One region of the Erwinia tasmaniensis Et1/99 genome, then DNA from elsewhere that is predicted to be linked to it. Evidence: predicted binding sites of a transcription regulator. Region 1 holds the regulator's gene; the other holds the start of a gene.
What was found. The regulator sigma-54, encoded in region 1, starts transcription at its own class of promoters, with help from an activator protein. The targets are predictions, from matches to a motif close to GTTGGCACANNTTTCGCTNT.
Positions count from the first base shown of each region.

Region 1 (4,573 bases):
CGGTAACACCGGCAAACGCGTTACCACGGTGCTGGTGCCATCACAGCTGCAGGACAAAAACTCACCGTCCAACGGTCAGAAGAAGAGTAATTAACAAATATGGCAACCTTAATTGCAGAAAACCTGGCGAAGGCCTACAAGGGCCGCCGTGTGGTTGAAGATGTCAGCCTGCAGGTTAAGTCTGGCGAAATCGTTGGCCTGCTTGGCCCTAACGGGGCGGGCAAAACAACAACATTTTATATGGTTGTAGGCATCGTGCCGCGCGACGCGGGGCGCATCGTGATTGATGACGAGGATATCAGCATTCTGCCGCTGCACGCGCGCGCGCGCCGGGGGATCGGCTATCTACCGCAGGAAGCCTCTATTTTTCGTCGTCTTAGCGTTTACGACAATTTGATGGCGGTCCTGCAAATCCGTGAAGATCTCACCAAAGAACAACACGAAGATCGCGCGAACGAACTGCTGGCAGAGTTCAATATTGAGCACCTGCGCAACAGCCTGGGCCAGGCGCTGTCTGGGGGAGAGCGCCGCCGTGTGGAAATTGCCCGCGCGCTGGCCGCCAATCCGAAGTTTATCCTGTTAGATGAGCCTTTCGCCGGAGTCGACCCAATCTCCGTTATTGATATAAAAAAAATTATTGAACATCTGCGTGACAGCGGCCTGGGCGTACTGATCACTGACCATAACGTCCGTGAGACGCTGGCGGTCTGTGAACGTGCCTATATCGTCAGCCAGGGGCACTTAATCGCCCACGGTACACCGGAAGCGGTCCTGGCCGATGAGCAGGTGAAGCGTGTCTATTTAGGTGAAGAGTTCAGACTCTGATAAGGTGTTCACCTTAGGTACGATTTCTGGGGAATAAGCATCCTGAATATGAAGCAAGGTTTACAACTCCGGCTAAGCCAACAGCTTGCCATGACGCCACAGTTGCAGCAGGCCATTCGCCTGTTGCAGCTCTCGACGCTTGAACTACAACAAGAAATTCAGCTGGCGCTGGAAAGTAACCCGTTGCTTGAACAGACCGATCTTCATGAAGAGGTCGACAGCCGCGAATATCAGGAAACCGAGGCGCTGGATACCAGGGAAGCGCTGGAACAGAAGGATATGCCGGAAGAGCTGCCGCTGGATGCCACCTGGGATGAGATCTACACGGCGGGTACGCCTTCTGGAACGGGCACTGACTATCATGACGATGAACTGCCCGTCTACCAGGGGGAAACCACGCAGACGCTACAGGATTATCTGATGTGGCAGGTCGAGCTGACGCCCTTTAGCGATACCGACCGGGCGATTGCAACGTCGATTGTCGATGCCGTTGATGATACCGGCTATCTGACGATTTCACTGGAGGAAATCCTCGACAGCATGGGTAACGACGAGCTGGCACCCGATGAAATCGAAGCGGTGCTCAAGCGCGTGCAGCGTTTTGATCCCATCGGCGTCTGCGCCCGCGATCTGCGCGATTGCCTGCTGGTGCAGCTATCGCAATTCGCCCATGACTATCCTTTCCTCAAAGAGGCGCGCCTGATTGTCAGCGAGCATCTCGATCTGCTGGCAAACCACGATTTTCGCAGCCTGATGCGCGTCACGCGCCTGAAAGAAGACGTGCTGAAAAGCGCGATGCAGCTGATCCAGACGCTCGACCCCAGGCCCGGTCAGTCGATTAATACACAGGAACCTGAGTATGTCATCCCTGACGTATTGGTGCGTAAAATCAGCAATCGCTGGGCGGTTGAGCTCAATGCTGACAGCGTGCCACGCCTGAAAATCAATCAGCATTACGCTTCTCTTGGCTCAAGTTCGCGCAATGATAGCGACTCGCAGTTTATCCGCAGTAACCTGCAGGAGGCGAAGTGGCTGATCAAAAGCCTGGAAAGCCGGAACGATACCCTGCTGAAAGTGACCCGCTGCATCGTTGATCGGCAGCAGGCTTTTTTTGAGCAGGGTGAAGAGTTTATGCGCCCGATGGTGCTGGCAGATATCGCCAGCGCGGTCGAGATGCACGAGTCAACGATTTCGCGTGTCACCACGCAAAAGTACCTGCACAGCCCGCGCGGTATTTTTGAACTCAAGTATTTTTTCTCCAGCCACGTCAACACGGAAGGCGGAGGCGAAGCTTCGTCTACGGCCATTCGTGCGCTGGTGAAAAAATTAGTCTCGGCGGAAAACCCCGCCAAACCGTTAAGCGACAGCAAGCTCACCTCCATGCTTTCCGAACAGGGAATTATGGTCGCCAGGCGTACTGTGGCAAAATACCGAGAGTCTTTATCCATCCCGCCATCAAACCAACGTAAACAGCTGGTCTGAACGAACAGAGAAGGAAGACACTATGCAGCTCAATATCACTGGACAACACGTTGAAATCACTGAACCACTGCGCGAGTTTGTTACCGCTAAATTTGCCAAGCTGGAACACTATTTTGACCGGATTAACCAAGTCTATATTGTTTTAAAAGTGGAAAAAGTGACGCAAATTGCAGACGCCACGCTGCATGTAAACGGCGGAGAGCTGCATGCCACCTCGGAAGAAAAAGATATGTACGCGGCAATTGACGGCCTCATTGATAAACTGACGCGTCAGCTAAATAAACATAAAGACAAGCTAAAACAACACTAAATTTCACTAAGCACCGAGTGATCTTTTAGCGCCAGGATAGGGGTTCAGGTAGAAATAATTTGACGGTCCGTTCGCTGTTCACAAGACGGACCGTCACTCTTTAATGAATATTAACCTATTGATTTAAAGCGACTAAAACGCCATTCGCCCGTGGAAGTGAATAAGTAAGTGAAACTATGATGAACAATGATCTAAAACTGGAACTGGGCTCAGTGTTAAGCGTCTGCTGCACGCGTAATGATGTACATTGCCAGAGCAAAAAACGCGCACTGGAAATTATCAGCGAACTGGCGGCTAAACAGCTCAACCTGCCACAACAGATAATTTTTGATGCTATTCTGACGCGCGAAAGAATGGGCAGTACCGGTATCGGTAATGGCATTGCCATCCCGCACGGCAAGCTGGAAGAAGATACTCTGCGCGCCGTAGGCGTCTTTATTCGCCTTGAAAGTCCTATTGCTTTTGATGCCATTGATAATCAGCCGGTGGATCTACTGTTCGCTCTGCTGGTGCCGGCAGATCAGTGCAAGACGCACCTGCACACGCTTTCTCTGGTAGCCAAACGTCTGGCAGATAAAACCGTGCTGCGCCGTCTACGCGCCGCCCGGAGTGATGAAGAGCTATATCAAATCATCACGGAAGATCACCTTGACACGTAACTGCAAGATGATGCTGCCAAAATCATGGCTGTAACGATTAAGCCGACGGCAGAACGGCATAGGGCGAACAATATCAACGCTGTTGTTACCCGTATATCTTGTAGAGACAAAGGTCCGGCGGTATTGGGATTGAACAGTAAATGTTGTTGCAACTTCAGGCACAAAGGTGCAAACGGCTAAACCGGGGGAAAAGAAATGGTGCTGATGATCGTTAGCGGTCGTTCAGGCTCAGGAAAATCAGTGGCGCTGCGAGCCCTTGAGGATATGGGCTTCTACTGCGTGGATAACCTCCCGGTAGTCTTGCTGCCCGATCTGGCGCATTCGCTGGCGGAACGCAACATGTCGGCTGCGGTAAGCATTGACGTGCGCAACATGCCGGAGTCTCCGGAAGTATTCGAAAATGCCCTGACCAGCCTGCCCGATAGCTTCTCGCCGCAGCTGCTGTTTCTTGATGCCGATCGCAATACCCTAATCCGACGTTACAGCGATACCCGCCGTCTCCATCCTCTTTCCAGCAAAAATTTGTCGCTGGAAAGTGCTATCGATGAAGAAAACGTTCTGCTGGAGCCGCTACGCTCCCGCGCCGACCTGATTATTGATACCTCTGAAATGTCGGTCCATGAGCTGGCAGAAATGCTGCGTACCCGCCTGCTGGGCAAGCGTGAACGCGAACTGACGATGGTATTCGAGTCTTTTGGCTTCAAGCATGGCATCCCCATCGATGCCGATTACGTCTTTGACGTCCGTTTCTTACCCAACCCGCACTGGGACCCGAAGCTGCGTCCGATGACCGGTCTCGATCGCCCCGTTGCCGCCTTCCTCGATCGTCACACTGAAGTCCATAATTTCATTTATCAGACGCGCAGTTATCTGGAGCTGTGGCTGCCGATGCTGGAAACCAATAATCGCAGCTATCTTACCGTGGCCATAGGCTGTACCGGTGGCAAACACCGCTCGGTGTACATTGCAGAGCAGCTGGCAGACTATTTCCGTTCGCGCGGTAAAAACGTGCAGTCTCGTCATCGTACGCTGGAAAAACGCAGATCATGAGCATAAAACAAACGGTTGAGATAAAAAATAAGTTAGGCATGCACGCCCGCCCAGCGATGAAGCTGTTCGAGTTGGTACAAAGCTTTGATGCTGAAGTGCTGCTGCGCAACGAGAGCGGTACTGAAGCTGAAGCGAGCAGCGTGATCGCCCTGCTGATGCTTGACTCGGCTAAAGGTGGCCATATTGAGGTGGAGGCCAGCGGGCCGGAGGAAGAAAAAGCACTGGCTGCGGTGGTTGACCTGTTTAA
Region 1 covers NC_010694.1:373,195-377,767, reverse strand. The annotation lists gene lptA (lipopolysaccharide ABC transporter substrate-binding protein LptA) at 1-94, shown strand, start outside; gene lptB (LPS export ABC transporter ATP-binding protein) at 100-825, shown strand; gene rpoN (RNA polymerase factor sigma-54) at 874-2,307, shown strand; gene hpf (ribosome hibernation promoting factor) at 2,330-2,617, shown strand; gene ptsN (PTS IIA-like nitrogen regulatory protein PtsN) at 2,794-3,276, shown strand; gene rapZ (RNase adapter RapZ) at 3,472-4,326, shown strand; gene npr (PTS phosphocarrier protein NPr) at 4,323-4,573, shown strand, end outside.

Region 2 (4,573 bases), 1.5 Mb from region 1:
CTTTATGGTTTTTCATCAGTGGGAACGGTTGAAGTTGGCGTGCTGTATGCTTTTATTAACTATCTTGGTCGGCTCAATGAGCCGCTGATCGAACTGACCACGCAGCAGTCAATGCTGCAACAGGCCGTAGTGGCCGGTGAGCGCATTTTCCAACTGATGGATGCACCCCGCCAGCCTTATGGTGAAGATATCCAGCCGCTCGGCAGTGGCAGGATAGACATACAGGATCTGACGTTTGCGTATCGCCCCGGCCGGCCGGTACTAACTGATATCAACCTGTCAGTCCCATCGCGCCATTTTGTTGCGCTGGTAGGGCATACCGGCAGCGGTAAGAGTACGCTCGCCAATTTGCTGATGGGCTATTATCCCTTAAGCGAAGGTGAGATCCTGCTCGATGACCGGCCGCTTTCCTCGCTGAGTCATGCCGCATTACGCGATAGCGTGGCGATGGTTCAGCAGGATCCTGTCGTGCTGGCCGATTCCTTTTTCGCCAATGTGACCTTAGGAAGAGAGGTGGGTGAGGACAGGGTTTGGGCCGCGCTGGAAGCCGTGCGCCTGGCAGATCTGGCCCGCTCAATGCCTGAAGGTATCCATACCCGCTTAGGTGAACAGGGCAACTCGCTTTCCGTTGGGCAGAAACAGCTACTGGCGCTGGCGCGAGTGCTGGTGCTAACCCCCCAGGTACTGATACTTGATGAAGCTACCGCGAATATCGACTCAGGAACGGAACAGGCGATCCAGCAGGCCCTGGTTGCGGTACGCCAGCGCTCTACGCTGGTGGTAATTGCCCATCGCCTGTCTACGGTTATTGATGCAGACACTATTTTGGTCTTGCATCGTGGGCGGGTGGTGGAGCGTGGCAGTCATCAACAGCTACTGGCTGCGCGCGGACGTTACTGGCAGATGTATCAGTTACAGCTGGCAGGTGCAGAGCTGGCAGCCACATAAGGCTCCCTGCACCAGATGCAGGCGAGCTAACGGCCTGCCGTGGCACGAATGCACCGACTTAACGCATGACGCACCGTTCTGGTGCGTCTTCACTCCTGCTGCAAGACCGCGCGCCTGCCTTCCGACGGCGTTTCAGGCTGTAATCCGCACGGAACGGACCAGGGGTATGAAATATTCAGCTTTTCAACAATGGCACAGCCTTTGCTTTATACCTTTCGTGTTGTTGAAACAGCCATATTTAAACCCTGGGGGATCGTATGAAGCTGGTTACTGTGGTAATCAAACCGTTCAAACTGGAAGACGTGCGTGAAGCACTGTCGTCTATCGGTATTCAGGGACTCACCGTCGCTGAAGTCAAAGGCTTCGGCCGTCAGAAAGGGCATGCGGAGTTATATCGCGGTGCGGAATACAGCGTAAATTTCCTGCCAAAAGTCAAAATCGATATTGCCATCGCAGACGATCAGCTTGATGAAGTCGTGGATGTGATTAGCAAAGCGGCTTATACCGGAAAAATTGGTGACGGGAAGATTTTCGTTGCAGAGCTGCAGCGCGTCATTCGTATTCGTACCGGCGAAACCGACGAAGCTGCACTGTAATCCGGGACTAAAAATGGGATGGGATAAAATGAAAAAAATTGCTACTTTTTTCCTCACCGGTGCGGCTTTTTTACCGACGCTGGCAATGGCGGCTGCACCAGCAGTTGCTGACAAAGCCGATAACGCTTTTATGATGATCTGTACCGCCCTCGTGCTCTTTATGACCCTTCCCGGCATAGCACTCTTTTATGGCGGTTTAATTCGTGCCAAAAATGTGCTGTCAATGCTCACTCAGGTGGCCGTCACTTTCGCTTTGGTTTGCGTGCTGTGGATGGTCTACGGTTATTCTCTGGCCTTCAGCGAAGGCAACGCTTTCTTTGGCAGCTTTAACTGGGCCATGCTGAAAAATATTGCACCCACGACGTTGATGGGATCTTTCTATCAGTATATTCATGTGGCTTTCCAGGCTTCATTCGCCTGTATCACCGTTGGGCTGATCGTCGGCGCTATAGCCGAACGTATCCGTTTCTCGGCGGTACTGATCTTCGTCGTGATCTGGCTGACCTTCGCCTATCTTCCGATTGCCCATATGGTGTGGGCCGGTGGTTTCCTCGCTCAGGATGGCGCGCTGGACTTCGCCGGGGGGACTGTGGTTCATATCAACGCCGCCGTTGCTGGCCTGGTCGGGGCCTATCTTGTCGGGAAACGCGCCGGTTTTGGCAAAGAAGCCTTCAAACCCCATAATCTGCCGATGGTCTTTACCGGAACGGCGATCCTGTACTTTGGCTGGTTTGGTTTCAACGCCGGTTCTGCCAGCTCGGCTAACGAAATTGCGGGCCTGGCGTTCCTGAATACGGTCATTGCAACCGCCGGTGCGATGCTAAGCTGGACCTTTGGCGAGTGGGCGCTACGCGGTAAGCCCTCACTTCTCGGCGTCAGCTCCGGTGTGATAGCTGGGCTGGTAGCAATTACTCCCGCATGTGGCTACGTTGGCGTTGGCGGTGCTCTGATCATTGGCGTGGTGGGTGGACTGGCTGGTCTGTGGGGTGTGACCACGCTGAAAAAATGGCTGCGTGTTGATGATCCTTGCGATGTGTTCGGCGTGCACGGCGTGTGTGGGATTGTTGGATGTATCCTGACCGGGGTATTTGCATCATCTTCATTGGGCGGTGTAGGTTATGCCCCAGGCATCACCATGGGCCATCAGGTCTGGGTACAGCTGTTCAGCGTGGGCCTGACTATTGTCTGGACTGCCGTTGTTGCCTTTATCGGGTTTAAAGTGGCGGATATGGTTGTGGGTCTGCGCGTTCCTGAAGAGCAGGAGCGTGAAGGTCTGGATGTGAACAGCCACGGTGAGAACGCCTACAACCATTAAGGTTGGGCAAAAAAGGGCGCAAGTACAAAATCAAGCGGGCCATTCAAGGCCCGCTTTTTTATGCTGCCGCAGCTTCATGAGTTTTGACGAATGACGCCTTCTTGTACGGTAGAAGCCACTAAAATCCCCTGCTGATTGTAGAACTCACCGCGCACAAAGCCCCTGGCACCGGATGCGGAGGTGCTTTCAGCGCTGTAGAGCAGCCATTCGTTTAAATCGAACGGGCGGTGAAACCACATGGAATGGTCGATAGTGGCGACCTGCATCCCCTGTTCAAGAAAACCCTTACCGTGTGGCTGCAACGCAACCGGTAGCAGGTTGTAATCAGAGGCGTAGCCCAGCAGATATTGATGAGTCCGCCTGTCGTGGGGCAGGGGGCCGTTGGCACGCAGCCAGCTATAGCGAACCGGTTCACTGACGTGCCCTTGCAGCGGGTTATGGAACTCAATCGGGCGGATTTCAAAAGGTCTTTCGGCCAAGAACTTGTTACGCACCTTTTCGGGAAGAAGATGAGCCAGCTGGCGCGCAATGTCCGTTTCGGATGGCAGCGCGTCGGGTCTTGGCACCTGCGGCATGTTTTTTTGGTGCTCAAAACCCTTTTCATGCCCCTGAAATGAGGCGGTCATATAAAAAATAGGTTGACCGTTCTGCACCGCCTTGACCCGGCGGGCGCTGAAGCTCTGCCCGTCACGCAGGTTTTCGACATCATAAATAATGGTTTTCTGACTGTCGCCCGGGCGCAGAAAATAGCTGTGAAATGAATGGATAACGCGATCCTGTGGCACCGTCTGCTTGGCGGCATACAGTGCCTGTCCGACAACCTGACCGCCAAACACCTGACGCAGGCCGAGATCTTCACTCTGACCGCGAAACAGGCCCTCCTCCAGCTTTTCCAGATCCAGCAGGTTTAACAGGTTATGCAATGCCTGACTCATATCCGCTTCCTCAATATTGCCACTCATGCAGTTTGCGAGATCTGACCAGTTAGCGTCAATGCCTGTTTATGCCGCCCGCTCTAACGCAACCCGAGCATGAAAATAGCCTCTTGCAGGAAAAAATCAGTAACCTGTGCCAGTATTAAACTCACCAAAGTCGTAAAGGTTGGCCATTCGATGGCAATGTTTTGCCGAATGCACCGAGTTTAAGGAGAAATGATTAATGAAAATCTGGCAAGTATTAAGTGGCGCAGCGCTGGCCGTAGCCATTTCGGGTTGTGCCGATGAAAGCACTAAGGTGCCAACTCCTACGCTGGGATCTCAGGTTGCCGGGCAGTCATCAACGCTGCGTATGCCTAACGTGAGTGGTACGGCATGGATCCGGCAGAAAGTGGCTTTGCCACCGAATGCCGTATTGACGGTGACCCTTTCTGATGCCTCACTGGCGGATGCACCGTCCAAAGTCGTGGCGCAGCATGTTGTGCGCACCGAAGGCGCACAGGCACCTTTCCGCTTTATCCTGCCGTTCAATCCCGCTGACGTTAAGCCTCACGCCCGCATTCTGTTAAGTGCGGCAGTCACGGTAGAGGGTAAATTACTGTTTGTTACCGATACGGTGAAGCAGGTTGTCACCAACGGGGAGACGCGTCAGGATTTGACGCTGGTTCCGGTTCCTTCAGTCGCCATCCCTACCCAGAGTGGGGCAGCAACGGCCGTGCCTCCGACGTCTCCAAGTCAAGTGAGCACTTCATCGAGCGTGCCTGCAGCGACGTCGATAT
Region 2 covers NC_010694.1:2,794,540-2,799,112, reverse strand. The annotation lists gene ETA_RS13650 (SmdB family multidrug efflux ABC transporter permease/ATP-binding protein) at 1-948, shown strand, start outside; gene glnK (P-II family nitrogen regulator) at 1,206-1,544, shown strand; gene amtB (ammonium transporter AmtB) at 1,558-2,859, shown strand; gene tesB (acyl-CoA thioesterase II) at 2,934-3,794, opposite strand; gene ETA_RS13630 (YbaY family lipoprotein) at 4,018-4,573, shown strand, end outside.
Region 2: a site for sigma-54 is predicted at 1,137-1,156, ahead of glnK (P-II family nitrogen regulator). Genes of this name have one in related genera too.